2 regions of the Streptomyces sp. NPDC049597 genome follow, and region 1 is predicted to be linked to the other one. Evidence: predicted binding sites of a transcription regulator. Region 1 holds the regulator's gene; the other holds the start of a gene.
The links. Region 1 encodes HrcA, which represses chaperone genes, less so after heat shock. Its sites were predicted from a motif close to TTNGCACTCNGNNNNNCNGAGTGCNAA; they were not measured.

Region 1 (7,455 bases):
GCAGCGCCTGGACGACGGTGATCCTCGGCGCCGGTTCCGGCTCGGCCGGGCACTCCCGCACCTCGATCGTCAGCCGGTCCTTGCCCTCGGTGGCCAGCACGGTGCCTGCGGCTCCGCGGCCCTGACCGTCCGTCAGGACGATCTCCTCACCCGCCTGCAGCCGCCGTACGGACACGGCATGCCGTCCCTCGGGGCCGTCCAGGGTGACGACGCCGCCCGGCGCGACGCCTTCGAGCGACTCGACGACGAAGACGGGGGCGGTCATCGCGCACCCCCCATCGCCAACGCGGCGCGCGCGGAGTCGAGTTCCGCGACGAGGACCTCCACCAGCCGCCCGGCGGGCAGCTCGCGGGCCAACCGGTGGCCCTGCCCGGCCCACAGCGCCATGCCCTGCGGGTCCCCCGCCTTCGCCGCCGCCTTGCGCAGCCCGCTCGTCAGGTGGTGGACCTCGGGGTAGGCGGCGGGGGCGTACGGGCCGTGCTCGTGCATGAAGCGGTTCACCAGCCCGCGCGCCGGCCGCCCGGAGAAGGCACGGGTCAACGCGGTGCGGGCGAAGAGGGGATTGGTCATGGCCTGTTTGTGGAGGGCGTTCGCCCCGGACTCGGGACAGACGAGGAACGCCGTGCCGAGCTGCGCGGCGCTCGCTCCCGCCGCCAGCACCGCGGCGATCTGAGCGCCCCGCATCAGGCCTCCGGCCGCGACGACCGGCAGGTGCACCGCCTCGCGCACCAGGGGGATCAGGGAGAGCAGCCCGATGCCGGAGCCGTCCGCGGCCGGGTCGTCGCGGTGCGTTCCCTGGTGGCCGCCCGCCTCGATGCCCTGCACGCACACGGCGTCGGCACCCGCCCACTGCGCGGCCTGCGCCTCCTCCGGCGTGGTGACGGTGACCACCGTGACCGTGCCGGCGGCGGACAGGGCGGCGAGCGCGTCGCGCGAAGGGCAGCCGAAGGTGAAGGAGACGACCGGGACGGGGTCGTCGACCAGGATCGCGAGCTTGGCCTCGTAGCCGTCGTCCCGCCCCGCGTCGGGGTCGCCCAGCGGGGTCTCGTACCAGGAGGACTCACCGGCGAGCTGATGCCGGTAGACCTCGACGGCAGCCGGGTCGGCCGTGCCGGGCTGCGGCATGAACAGATTGACGCCGAAGGGGCTCGCGGTGCGGCTGCGGATCTGTTTGATCTCCTGGTACATGCCGTCCGCCGTCTTGTACCCGGCGGCGAGGAACCCGAGCCCGCCGGCGTCGGACACGGCGGCGGCGAGCTCCGGACAGGACGCACCCCCCGCCATGGGGGCCTGCACTATCGGATAACGGCAAAGACCGGTCAGCGCGGACGACATGCACGCATCGTCGCATGCCCCGGTCCCCCGACCGAATCGAGGATTCCGCCCCGCTGGGCCGGGCCGGGTGGCGCTTGCGGCGCCCTGTCCCTCCCACGCCTGTTCCCCCTGAACGGGGGCGTCCGCCCGACCCCCTGGGTGGACCCGCAGCGCCTCGATCCCCCTACGGCCTGGCGGCCGTGGTTCGTACCCCGTCTCTCGTCACCGGGGTGCGCCCCGGAGCCGTACCGTCCTTCGCGCGGTGTTCGCCGGCTGCGCCCGAACACCGCGCCTCAACCGCGGACGGGCCGGCTCTGCCCGCGGCACGTCCGGCCCGGCCGACCGGTGGGGAGACACCCCGCACCTCACACCCCGGCAGACCTGGATTTCGCGGGGGAGATCCCGCCCGTCCGGGCCTCTCCCACGGCCGCCAGGCCACAGGAGAGGTTCGACGGCACCGCGCGAAGCGTGCTGCGGGATCCAGGGGCAGAGCCCCCGGTCCCGGGAGGGACGGGGTGGGGAACCCCACGGGCTAACGCCCGTTGAACGCGTCCTTCAGACGCGAGAACAGACCCTGCTGCCCCGGCTGGAACTGGCCCGTCGGCCGCTCCTCGCCCCGCAGCTTCGCCAGGTCCCGCAGCAGCCGTTCCTGCTCCGGGTCCAGCTTCGTCGGCGTCGTCACCTCGACGTGGACGATCAGGTCGCCCCGGCCGCCTCCGCGCAGGTGCGTGATGCCGCGCCCGTGCAGCGGGATCGACTGGCCGGACTGCGTGCCGGGCCGGATGTCGACCTCCTCGATGCCGTCGAGCGTCTCCAGCGGGCACTTCGTGCCCAGCGCCGCCGCCGTCATGGGGATCGTCACCGTGCAGTGCAGGTCGTCGCCGCGTCGCTGGAAGACCGGGTGCGCGATCTCGTGGATCTCGACGTACAGGTCACCGGCGGGGCCGCCGCCCGGGCCGACCTCGCCCTCTCCGGCCAGCTGGATGCGCGTGCCGTTGTCGACACCCGCGGGGATCTTGACGGTGAGCGTGCGGCGCGACCGGATCCGGCCGTCTCCCGCGCACTCCGGGCACGGGGTCGGCACGACGGTGCCGAAGCCCTGGCACTGCGGGCACGGACGGGAGGTCATGACCTGGCCCAGGAAGGACCGCGTGACCTGCGAGACCTCGCCGCGGCCGCGGCACATGTCACAGGTCTGCGCGGAGGTGCCCGGCGCCGCGCCCTCGCCGGAGCACGTCGTGCACACCACGGCCGTGTCGACCTGGATGTCCTTGGTCGTGCCGAAGGCCGCCTCGTTGAGCTCGACCTCCAGGCGGATCATGGCGTCCTGGCCGCGCCGCGTACGCGAACGGGGCCCGCGCTGCGACGCCGTTCCGAAGAAGGCGTCCATGATGTCGGAGAAGTTCCCGAAGCCGCCCGCGCCGAAGCCGCCCGCACCACCGCCGCCGGCCTGGGACAGCGGGTCGCCGCCGAGGTCGTAGACCTGCTTCTTCTGCGGGTCCGAGAGCACCTCGTACGCCGCGTTGATCTCCTTGAAGCGCTCCTGCGTCTTCGGGTCCGGATTCACGTCCGGGTGGAGTTCACGCGCGAGGCGGCGGAAGGCCTTCTTGATCTCGTCCTGCGATGCGTCGCGGCGCACGCCGAGTACGGCGTAGTAGTCCGTGGCCACTTACGACTCCGCCAGGATCTGTCCGACGTAACGTGCCACTGCGCGTACCGCTCCCATCGTTCCGGGGTAGTCCATGCGGGTCGGTCCGACCACGCCGAGTTTGGCGACTGCCTCGCCGCCCGAACCGTAGCCGACCGAGACGACGGACGTGGAGTTCAGTCCCTCGTGGGCATTCTCATGCCCGATCCTCACGGTCACGCCCGATTCCTTGGCCTCGCCGAGCAGCTTGAGCAGCACGACGTGCTCCTCCAGCGCCTCCAGCACCGGCCTGATCGTCAGGGGGAAGTCGTGTCCGAAGCGGGTGAGATTGGCGGTGCCGCCGATCATCAGCCGCTCCTCGGTCTCCTCGACCAGCGTCTCCAGCAGGGTCGCGAGCACGGTGGAGACCGTGCCGCGGTCCTCCGTCTCGAAGGACTCGGGCAGGTCCTGCACCAGCTGCGGCACGTCCGTGAAGCGGCGGCCGACGACGCGGCTGTTGAGCCGGGCCCGCAGGTCGGCCAGCGACGTCTCGCCGAACGGCGCGGGGCAGTCGACCATCCGCTGCTCGACCCGGCCGGTGTCCGTGATCAGTACGAGCATCAGCCGGGCGGGCGCCAGCGACAGCAGCTCCACGTGCCGGACGGTCGAGCGGGTCAGCGAGGGGTACTGGACGACGGCGACCTGCCGGGTCAGCTGCGCGAGCAGGCGGACCGTGCGGCCCACGACGTCGTCGAGGTCGACGGCTCCGTCCAGGAAGTTCTGGATGGCCCGGCGCTCGGGGGACGACAGCGGCTTGACGCCGGCCAGCTTGTCGACGAACAGCCGGTAGCCCTTGTCCGTGGGGATGCGGCCGGCGCTGGTGTGGGGCTGGGCGATGTAGCCCTCCTCCTCCAGCACGGCCATGTCGTTGCGGACGGTGGCCGGGGAGACACCGAGCTTGTGGCGTTCCGTCAGCGCCTTGGAACCGACGGGCTCCTCGGTGCCGACGTAGTCCTGGACGATGGCGCGCAGGACTTCGAGCCTGCGTTCGCTGAGCATCGCGCGCACCTCCAGCTGCCGGTCCTTGGTGTGTCCTGGCACTCGATACGGCCGAGTGCCAGCTTCCCCCGGCCAGTGTACGGCGGCGGGGTACGCCCCTAGCAAGGGCGGCCGACCACGCTACCGCGAGACCTGTGCTGGTCGATGCGGATAGCGTCGCCGTATGGACGCCGCTTGGGAAGACTTCGGGTGGGAACGGCTGGCCGACGGAGTCGGCCGGCGCAGGTTGCCGGCCTGGGACGCGACCGTCGGCCTCGTGCTGGGCGAGCAGCACGTCCTGCTGTACGACACGGGCTCGACGATCCGTGAGGGCGCCGAGCTCCGCGTCCAGGCGCAGGCGCTGGCGGGCGGACGCCGCGTGACGTACATCGCACTGAGCCACCCGCACTTCGATCATGTGCTGGGCACGGCGGCGTTCGCCGGTACGGAGATCTACGGGGCGGTCGGCGTGGACACGCTGCTGAGCCGCGAACGCGACGCGATCCGCGCCGACGCGGTGCGGCACGGTGTCCCGGCGGCCGCGGCGGCGGAGGCGGCCGATCTGCTGGCGCTGCCGCACCACCTGGTGAGCGGGGAGTGCACGCTCGACCTGGGCGGCCGCCGGGTGCTGCTGGCCAACGTCGGACCGGGCCACTCGGGCCACGACCTCGCCCTCTTCGTGCCCGGCGACCCCGAGGTCGTCTTCTGCGGCGACCTGGTGGAGGAGTCGGGCGAGCCGCAGGCGGGCCCGGACGCGATCACCTCGCGCTGGCCGGCGGCGCTCGACCGCCTGCTCGCGCTCGGCGGCGAGGACGCGCTGTACGTGCCGGGGCACGGCGCGGCGGTGGACGCGGCGTTCGTGCGGACGCAGCGTGACGAGCTGGCGGCGCGTTTCGGCGTGTCGTAGGGCGACCGGTCGTATCGTCATCCGACATGCGCAGCTACAGCCCTGACCTGACACCTCCGTGGAAGCGGTCGGCACCGGTCCCGGAGGTACCCGCGGAGCCCGATCTGGTGGTGGAGGAGGTCGCGACCGGCTTCTGCGGAGCGGTGATCCGCTGCGAGGCGGGCACCGTGACGCTGGAGGACCGCTTCGGCAAGCACCGGGTCTTCCCGCTGGAGCCGCGGGGCTTCCTGCTGGAGGGCAAGGTGGTCACGCTGGTCCGCCCGTCCGCGCCGGCGCCGGCCGTCCCCGCGCGTACGGCCTCGGGCTCGGTCGCGGTCCCCGGCACCCGTGCCCGGGTCGCCCGCGCCGGCCGGATCTACGTGGAGGGCCGCCACGACGCCGAACTCGTGGAACGGGTGTGGGGAGACGACCTGCGCATCGAGGGCGTGGTCGTGGAGTACCTGGACGGCATCGACGATCTCCAGTCGATCGTCGCCGAGTTCGCCCCGGGCCCGGACGCCCGCCTGGGCGTGCTGGTCGACCACCTGGTCGCCGGCTCCAAGGAGTCCCGGATCGCGGCTTCGGTGACCGACCCGCACGTGCTGGTCGTGGGCCACCCGTACATCGACGTGTGGGAGGCGGTGAAGCCGTCGTCGCTGGGCATCGCGGCGTGGCCGAGGATCCCGCACGGCGAGGACTGGAAGACGGGGGTGTGCCGGGCACTGGGCTGGCCGGACAACACGGGTGCGGCCTGGCAGCACATCCTGTCGCGTGTGCGGTCCTACAAGGACTTGGAGCCGGCGCTGCTGGGGCGGGTGGAGGAGCTGATCGACTTCGTCACGGAGCCTGCGTGACGTCCGGCAGGGTGCCGAAGTCCGAGGTGTCGAGCGTCAGGCCGAGGGCGTCGAGAGGGACTGGCTCTCCGAACTTGCTGGTTCGTTCCGTACGATAGTCGGCCTGCTCACCGCTGCCGCCGGGTTCGGTCAGCACCACGCACTTGGCAGCAGAGGGGTCGATGATCAGGTACGCGGGTACACCCCCGGCGGCGTAGATCGACCGCTTGGTCACGTAGTCACGGAGCTTGCTTGTCTTGGACACCACCTCGACCAGCATCGTGACGAGTGCGGAAGGCAACAGCCGACCGGGATGCGGGAGCCGCGTCCCGTGCCAGTACGACGAGGTCGGGCTGCGGCTCGCTGGCCTCTCGGAGGATGTCGACGTCCTGAGTCTGCAACCGGTGCCAGCGATCCCGAGGAATCGCGTCCTGAACAGATTGCACGAAGAGGGTTGTGGACCAGGTCCGGCCCCGCCGTCATCACGATTTCCCCCTGAGGAGCTCCACCTTGACCCCCTCGGGAACCTCGAGGCTCTCGAAGAACTCGGTCATCCGGTGATCATCCACAGCGGTCATCTCCGTGGCCCTCCACTTCCGCCGCGGCCTGTGAGCGGCAGCCTAGGCATCAGGGTAGGGGCCGCACCTGCGATCCGCAGCGGTTCCCCCGCCTGAGTGATCAGTCCACCAGGTCCCGCACCACCGCGTCCGCCAGCAGCCGCCCCCGCAGGGTCAGCACCGCGCGGCCCCGCGCGTAGGGGCCGGGGTCCAGGAGCCCGTCGGCGAGGGCGCGGCGCGCCGCAGCCAGGCCGGCGGGCCTGAGGAGATCGAGCGGGCAGCCGTCCCTCAGTCGCAGCTCCAGGAGGATCCGCTCCACCCGGCGGTCCTCCGCCGTCAGCACCTCACGGCCCGCACCGGGCGAGCGCCCCTGACCGAGCGCCGCCGCGTACGCGCCGGGGTGTTTCACGTTCCACCAGCGCACCCCGCCCACGTGACTGTGCGCTCCGGGGCCCGCGCCCCACCAGTCCGCGCCGCGCCAGTACAGCTCGTTGTGCAGGCAGCGGCCGGCCTGCGAGGTGGCCCAGTTGGAGACCTCGTACCAGTCGTATCCGGCGCCCGACAGCACCTCGTCCGCGATCAGGTAGCGGTCCGCGTGGACGTCGTCGTCGGTCATGGGGACCTCGCCGCGCCGGATGCGCCGCGCCAGCTGCGTGCCCTCCTCGACGATGAGCGCGTACGCCGACACATGGTCCGGTCCCGCGCCGACCGCCGCCTCCAGGGACGCCCGCCAGTCGTCGTCGCTCTCGCCCGGCGTGCCGTAGATCAGGTCGAGGTTGACGTGCTCGAAGCCCGCCGCCCGCGCCTCCGCGACGCACGCCTCCGGCCGGCCCGGCGTGTGCGTGCGGTCGAGCACCTTCAGCACGTGCTGCCGCGCGCTCTGCATGCCGAAGGAGATCCGGTTGAAGCCGCCGGCCCGCAGGGCCGCGAGATACTCCGGGCCGACCGACTCCGGGTTCGCCTCCGTGGTGATCTCCGCGTCGTCGGCGAGCCCGAACTCCTCCCGCACCGCGTCCAGCATCCGTACGAGGTCACCGGCCGCGAGCAGCGTCGGTGTGCCGCCGCCGACGAACACCGTCCGCACCGGGCGCGGGTCGTCGCCGAGGACCTTGCGGGCCAGCCGGATCTCGTCGGCGAGCGTCTCGGCGTAGTTGTCGCGGGACGCGAGCACGCCGCCCGAGCCGCGCAGCTCGGTCGCCG
Region 2 (7,455 bases), on a different contig from region 1:
CTCGGGCGAGCCCGTCCTGCTCGCCGACCAGAACCGCGCCAAGTGGAACCGGCTGCTGATCCGGCGCGGCGTCGAGGCACTGGGGCGCGCCGGCGGCGGCCCGTACGGTCCGTACTGCCTCCAGGCCGCCATCGCCGCCTGCCACGCGCGGGCTCTCCGTTACCGGGACACCGACTGGGCGACGATCGCCGCGCTGTACGGGCAGTTGGTCCGTCTCGTGCCGTCCCCGGTCGTCGAACTGAACCGGGCGGTCGCGGTGTCGATGACCGAGGGGCCAGAGGCCGGGCTCGCACTGGTGGACGCGGTGGCCGGTGAACCGGCCCTGAAGGACTACCACTTGCTCCCGAGCGTTCGCGGCGACCTGCTGGCCCGGCTGGGCCGCGCCGAGGAGGCACGGGCGGAGTTCGAGCGGGCCGCGTCCCTCGCCCGCAACGCTCGGGAGAGGGAACTGCTGCTGGACCGGGCCGCTCGCGTCGTGCCGTAGCCGTAGCCGTAGCCGTAGCCGTAGCCGTAGCCGTAGCCGTAGCCGTAGCCGGGTGCGGGCCGCGCGCCCGGGGACGGTCCCGGTAGCCTCATGGTCATGTCAGGACGCACCCTCCCGCCCCTTCCTCCGCCCGTCGGCACACGGGCGTGGCCCGACCGCGCGTCGCTGCTCGCCGACCGGTCGCGGGCGATGGCGGAGCTCCACCGGCTGAGCATCGGCGGGGCCGTGCTCGTCCAACTGTGGCTGCTGGCCGCCGGCTTCGCCGTCGGCTGGGTGCTGGTCGCCGCCGCGCTGCGGACATTCGACGAGGCGATCGACATGTTCGGTCAGATGTTCGGCGGTGTGCTCCTCCTGCTCGGCGCCGCGTTCATGGTGCCGACCGGCCTGCTGATCGGCTTCGGCCTCGCCCGTGACGCGAAGGTGCGCGGGCTGCTGCGTGCCTGGAGCGGCCTGGACAGCGACCCGGCCGGCGACGCGCGCTTCGCCTCGCCGGGCCTGAGCCTGACCTGGTTCCTGCCGTCGTTCCTGATGTGCGCGGGCGGCCTGTGGACCTGCTTCGCCGTCCCGGCCGGCGCGGAGCCCGGCCAGGACACGGTGCCGGGAGTGGTGCTGCTGATGGGGCTCGGGATGATCCTGTGGCTGACGGGACTGATCGGCGTCTCGAAGGCGGTGGGCCACTACCGCTGGGCGCTGCGGCTGGTCCCGCCCCGGGCCCCGTCCGGCCCGCACGCCTGAGCCGGCGCCCTGCGCCCGCCGTGAGCCGGGCGCCCGCCCGGCCCTGAGCCGTGGCCCGCGCGCCGGATCCCTAGGCCGGGTGGCCCACCAGCATGGCCGGCGCCCCGGCCACCCGTGTGAGGAACACGGTCGCCGAGGCCGGGCCGCTGGGCTTCACCTTGCGGCGCAGTTCCTCCGGTTCGACCGCCGAGCCGCGCTTCTTGACGGTCAGGACGCCGACCTCGCGCTCCCTGAGCAGCGCCTTCAGCTTCTTCACGTTGAACGGCAGCGTGTCGGTGATCTCGTAGGCCGTGGCGTACGGCGTCGGGTGCAACTCGTCCGACGTGATGTAGGCGATCGTCTCGTCGATCAGGCCGCCCGAGACGTCCTCGGCGACCTCGGCGACCAGATGCGCGCGGATCGCCGCGCCGTCGGGCTCGTAGAGGTAGCGGCCGACCGCGCGGACGGCGGGGTCCTGCAGGCCGCGCCCGGTCAGGGTCCGCGGGCCCGGGAGCAGGGTCGCGCGGACCGCGCCCGGGTCCGTGCCGAACCAGAGCACCGCCTCCTTGACGTCGCCGCCGTCCGAGATCCACTCGGCCTCGGCGTCCCCGGGGACGGCCTCGTGCGGGATGCCCGGCGCGATCTTGAGCGCGGCGTGGGGGCGTGTGCGGGCCGCGGCGATCGCCCAGGACAGGGGCGGCGAGTACGCCTCCGGGTCGAAGATCCGGCCCCGGCCACCGCGTCGCGCCGGGTCCACGAACACCGCGTCGTACGCGGAGGTGTCGATGTCCGTCACGTCCGCGCAGCGGACCTCGACGAGATCGGCGAGCCCGAGCGCCTCGGCGTTGGCCCGCGCGGCCTCGGCCGTCAGCGGGTCCTTGTCCACGGCCAGGACGGAGATGCCCGCCCGCGCGAGCGCGAGCGCGTCGCCGCCGATGCCGCTGCACAGGTCGGCCACGCTGCGCACGCCGAGCGCGGCGAAGCGCTCGGCCCGGTGGGCGGCGACCGGCCGGCGGGTGGACTGCTCGACGCCGTTCGGGGTGAAGAACATCCGTCCGGCGTCCTCCGCGCCGAACTTCGCCGCCGCGCGCTGCCGCAGCCGGGCCTGCCCGAGGGCCGCCGAGACGAGCTCCGCCGGATGCTCGCGGCGCAGCCGGGTGGCCACCGCCAGTTCGTCGGCGGGGTCGTAGGAGGCGAGCGACGCCAGCAGCGCGGCCCCCTCCTCGGTGCGCAGGGCCAGGAAGGCGGCGAGCGGATCGGAGGCGTTCACCGGGCCATTGTGGGCCAGGCGGGGGATGCTCCGCGCGCACAGGCGGTGTCGGCCGGGCGGGCAGGCGCCGCGCTGACAGGATGCGACGCCATGCAGTCAGTACGACAAAAGGGAAAAGTAAGAGCGTACCGGGTCGGTGTGGGTCTCGTCGCGCTCCTCGTCGCCGCCACCGGCTCGGGCTGTGCGGGCGGTGACGGGCGGGACGCGCGTCCGGCACCGTCCGCCGCGGGGAAGCAGGTCCAGCGGGGCCCGGCGGGAAAGGAGCAGGCGGCGGGCCCGTCCGGCGCGTTGTCCGCGTACGCCGGGAAGGTCAGGCGGGCGCAGGCCGCGCGGGCCGCGGCAGCGAGGAGGTGGGGCCTGGAGCAGACCCCGCTCGCCGCGCCCCCGCCGCCGCAGACCAAGCCGAGGATCACCACCCGCAAGGGTTTCGAGGTCGAGGGCGGCGACGAACTGCCGCCGGTCTTCACCACCGTTCCGACCAAGGAGAAGATCGTCTTCCTGACGATCGACGACGGCGCGGAGAAGGACCCCGAGCTGCTGCGGATGATGTCCGAACTGCGGATCCCGTACAGCGCCTTCCTCAGCGACTACGTGATCGACGACGACTACGACTACTTCGAGAAGATGCAGGGCGGCGGCGTCGCGCTGCACAACCACACCCTCAACCACCCCTATCTGCCCGGCCTTTCGCGCTCCGCCCAGAAGCGGGAGATCTGCGGCCAGCAGGACAGGCTGCAGAAGCGGTACGGCACGCGCCCGCGGCTGTTCCGCCCGCCGTACGGGAACTACAACAAGGACACGCTGCGCGTCGCGAAGTCCTGCGGGATCGAGGCCGTGCCGCTGTGGGCGTCCGAGGCGTTCCCCGACCACATGGAGTGGCGCGAATGGGACCGGGACCTGCACCCCGGCGACATCATCCTCACCCACTTCCGGGGCCGCGGGGAGTGGAAGGGCACGATGCCGGACGTGATCCGGCGGGTCATGCGGACCGTGACCGCCAAGGGCTACGCCGTGGCGAAGCTGGAGGACTACGTGTGAGCCGCGCGCACCGGTCCCTCGCCGGGTTGCCGGGTCGCCGGCGGCCGGTGCGCCCCTTGCCGCGGCGGGCCGCGGACCCGGCCGAGCGCGTGGGCCGTACGGCGGCAGGGAGCGCGCCACTCGCCGCGGGCGGCACGGCCGCCTCAGGCGCGGCCGCGGCCGGATCAGGCCGCCACGCGGCGCTGCATTGGCACTCCGCTTGACCGAGTGCTAATCGCAGTCATAGTCTCGCTCCTGGCACTCCCCACCGGAGAGTGCCAACACAGCGACGGGCAGGTCCGGCACCCGCGACGACGGATCCACCTGGTCGCCACCTCAGATCAGTTAACCCCGTGAGATCTCCGAAGGGGGAGGTCGGATCGTGACGACCACCAGCTCCAAGGTTGCCATCAAGCCGCTCGAGGACCGCATTGTGGTCCAGCCGCTCGACGCCGAGCAGACCACGGCTTCTGGCCTGGTTATCCCGGACACCGCCAAGGAGAAGCCCCAGGAGGGCGTCGTCCTGGCCGTGGGCCCGGGCCGCTTCGAGAACGGCGAGCGCCTTCCGCTCGACGTGAACGTCGGCGACGTGGTGCTGTACAGCAAGTACGGCGGCACCGAAGTGAAGTACAGCGGCGAGGAGTACCTCGTCCTCTCGGCTCGCGACGTGCTCGCGATCGTCGAGAAGTAATTCCTGCTTCACCCGGCAGATTTGCTTTGAGCTGCGCCCCTGGCCACCCCGCTGACGCCGGGCGGCGAGGGGCGCGGTTCTTTTGAACACGATTTCCGAGAGGGCTGAATCGCTCCCATGGCGAAGATCCTGAAGTTCGACGAGGACGCCCGTCGCGCCCTCGAGCGCGGCGTCAACAAGCTTGCCGACACGGTCAAGGTGACGATCGGCCCCCGCGGCCGCAACGTCGTCATCGACAAGAAGTTCGGCGCGCCCACCATCACCAACGACGGTGTCACCATCGCCCGCGAGGTCGAGGTCGAGGACCCGTACGAGAACCTCGGCGCCCAGCTCGTGAAGGAGGTGGCGACCAAGACCAACGACATCGCGGGTGACGGTACGACCACCGCCACCGTGCTGGCCCAGGCCCTGGTCCGCGAGGGTCTGCGCAACGTCGCCGCCGGTGCCTCCCCGGCCGCCCTGAAGAAGGGCATCGACGCCGCGGTCAAGGCCGTGTCCGACGAGCTCCTCGCGACCGCCCGCCCGATCGAGGACAAGACCGACATCGCCGCCGTGGCCGCGCTCTCCGCGCAGGACCAGCAGGTCGGCGAGCTCATCGCCGAGGCGATGGACAAGGTCGGCAAGGACGGTGTCATCACCGTCGAGGAGTCCAACACCTTCGGCCTGGAGCTCGACTTCACCGAGGGCATGGCCTTCGACAAGGGCTACCTGTCCCCGTACATGGTGACCGACCAGGAGCGTATGGAGGCCGTTCTCGACGACCCGTACATCCTGATCCACCAGGGCAAGATCTCCTCCATCCAGGACCTGCTCCCGCTGCTGGAGAAGGTCATCCAGGCGGGTGGCTCCAAGCCGCTGCTGATCATCGCCGAGGACGTCGAGGGCGAGGCCCTGTCCACCCTCGTCGTCAACAAGATCCGCGGCACGTTCAACGCGGTGGCCGTCAAGGCCCCCGGCTTCGGCGACCGCCGCAAGGCGATGCTCGGCGACATGGCCACCCTCACCGGTGCCACCGTCATCGCCGAGGAGGTCGGCCTCAAGCTCGACCAGGCCGGTCTGGACGTGCTGGGCACCGCCCGCCGCGTCACCGTCACCAAGGACGACACCACCATCGTCGACGGTGGCGGCAACTCCGAGGACGTGCAGGGCCGCGTCAACCAGATCAAGGCCGAGATCGAGACCACGGACTCCGACTGGGACCGCGAGAAGCTCCAGGAGCGCCTCGCGAAGCTGGCCGGCGGCGTGTGCGTGATCAAGGTCGGTGCCGCCACCGAGGTGGAGCTGAAGGAGAAGAAGCACCGTCTGGAGGACGCCATCTCCGCGACCCGCGCCGCGGTCGAGGAGGGCATCGTCTCCGGTGGTGGCTCCGCGCTCGTCCACGCCGTGAAGGTGCTCGACGGCAACCTGGGCAAGGAGGGGGACGAGGCCACCGGTGTCGCCGTCGTCCGCCGCGCCGCCGTCGAGCCGCTGCGCTGGATCGCGGAGAACGCCGGCCTCGAGGGCTACGTCATCACCTCCAAGGTCGCGGAGCTCGAGGCGGGCCAGGGCTTCAACGCCGCCACCGGCGAGTACGGCGACCTGGTGAAGGCCGGCGTCATCGACCCGGTCAAGGTCACGCGCTCCGCCCTGGAGAACGCCGCCTCCATCGCCTCGCTGCTGCTCACGACCGAGACCCTGGTCGTCGAGAAGCCGGCCGACGAGGAGGCCGAGGCGGGCCACGGCCACGGTCACGGCCACAGCCACTGACGTACGGGCCTGACGGCCGTACGAGCCTGACGGCGCCTGCCGCGCAGAGAAGGCCCCCGTCCCCGCTGTCCGCGGGGGCGGGGGCCTTCCCGCTTCGACCGTCGTTCGACCGCCTTCCACCGGGGCCGTGGGTCACATCGCGCCGAGCTGCCGCATCAGCCGCATCATGTCGAAGTGCCACCAGCCTTCCTTGATCTTCCCGTCCTCGAACCGGAAGATCGTCGTGCCGGTCATGGAGCACTGCTCGCCCGTGGCCGGTATCCCCTGGAAATCGCCCTTGTGCCGGCCGTTGAAGGTCCACAGCATCACGACGTCGTCGCCCTCGGTGATCTGCCGGTCGAGCTCGAAGGTGAAGTCGAAGGCGTTGCGCCACATCGTGAGGTCGCGCCGGATGACGTCGATGCCGACCTCCGCGTCCTCCTCGTTGGCGATGTCGTGGTCGGTGTAGTCCTCGGCGAACACCTCCTCGATGGCGGCCATGTTCCCGCCGGCGGCGATCTCGTGGAAGAAGCGCCGGGCCGTCGCCGCGTTGAGCTGCTCCTCACGGACCACGTCGAGGTCGGTGAACGTCGGCATGCCGTCGCACAGAGCGACCATCTCCTGGAAGATCCGGTCGGTCTCGGGGAGCTTGGAGTTGCGCATCGCCTCCTCGTACGAGGGGAACTCGACGATCTCGACGTAGTGCGAGCCTTCGGCGCGGTCCTTGCCCATCATCAGGTGGGACGTGGTCCGCTTGCCCCTGGTCTTCTCGACCCACTGGTCCATGAGCGCGTTCACGCCGTCGAACCGGTCGGTCTTGTAGTCGATGATCTGTACGAATTTCATCGTGCCTCCCAGGATCGTACGTCCATTTTAGTGACGCAGATCACATCGCGGCGCCTCAGGCCGAGTGGCCGAGCGTCCCCGGGAGGACCGGGTCGGCGAACGGCAGCCCTCGCGCGAACCGCTCCACCTCGTCCAGGGCCTGGTCGGCCATCCGGTACAGCTCGACGCCGAGCGACCCGGCGATGTGCGGCGTCAGCAGCACGTTCGGAAGGTCGTACAACGGAGAGTCTGCCGACGGCAGTTCGGGCTCGGTCACGTCGAGCACCGCGTCCAGCCGGCCGGAGACGAGCTCCGGCAGCAGCGCCTCCTCGTCGACCAGCGAGCCGCGCGAGGTGTTGATCAGCGTGGTCCCGTCGCGCATCAGGGCCAGCTGGGGGGCGCCGATCATGTGACGGGTGGCCGGGACCTGCGGCGCGTGGACGGTGACGATGTCGGCGCGGGCGCAGAGCTCGTCGAGACCGGTGCGCTCGACCCCGAGCTCCGCCGCCCCGGCGTCGTCCACATACGGGTCGTACAGCAGGACCCGCAGGTCGAAGGGGCGCAGCAGCTCGATCACGCGTCGCCCGATACGGGACGCTCCCACGACTCCGACCGTACGGCGGTAGTTGCCGGCCCCGTCGAGCTCGGCGCGCCAGTCGTGCTGGGCGCGCAGCCGCGCGTACCGGTGGGCGGAACGCAGCACCCGCTTGCCCGCGAAGAGGACGGCGG

Region 2: the regulator HrcA is predicted to act here: its motif matches at 4,258-4,284, upstream of groL (chaperonin GroEL).

Annotation. Positions count from the first base shown of each region.
Region 1 is NZ_JBFAOY010000001.1:458,634-466,088, forward strand. Features, by position in the region: gene AB0K02_RS02120 (16S rRNA (uracil(1498)-N(3))-methyltransferase) at 1-265, opposite strand, end outside; gene AB0K02_RS02125 (nitronate monooxygenase) at 262-1,335, opposite strand; gene dnaJ (molecular chaperone DnaJ) at 1,847-2,983, opposite strand; gene hrcA (heat-inducible transcriptional repressor HrcA) at 2,984-4,000, opposite strand; gene AB0K02_RS02140 (MBL fold metallo-hydrolase) at 4,164-4,886, shown strand; gene AB0K02_RS02145 (DUF3097 domain-containing protein) at 4,913-5,719, shown strand; partial or broken gene AB0K02_RS02150 (Uma2 family endonuclease) at 5,703-6,276, opposite strand; gene hemW (radical SAM family heme chaperone HemW) at 6,377-7,455, opposite strand, start outside.
Region 2 is NZ_JBFAOY010000004.1:69,428-76,882, reverse strand. Features, by position in the region: gene AB0K02_RS07005 (DUF6596 domain-containing protein) at 1-484, shown strand, start outside; gene AB0K02_RS07000 (hypothetical protein) at 581-1,219, shown strand; gene AB0K02_RS06995 (class I SAM-dependent methyltransferase) at 1,290-2,510, opposite strand; gene AB0K02_RS06990 (polysaccharide deacetylase family protein) at 2,559-3,506, shown strand; gene groES (co-chaperone GroES) at 3,868-4,176, shown strand; gene groL (chaperonin GroEL) at 4,294-5,922, shown strand; gene AB0K02_RS06975 (ester cyclase) at 6,055-6,747, opposite strand; gene AB0K02_RS06970 (hydroxyacid dehydrogenase) at 6,803-7,455, opposite strand, start outside.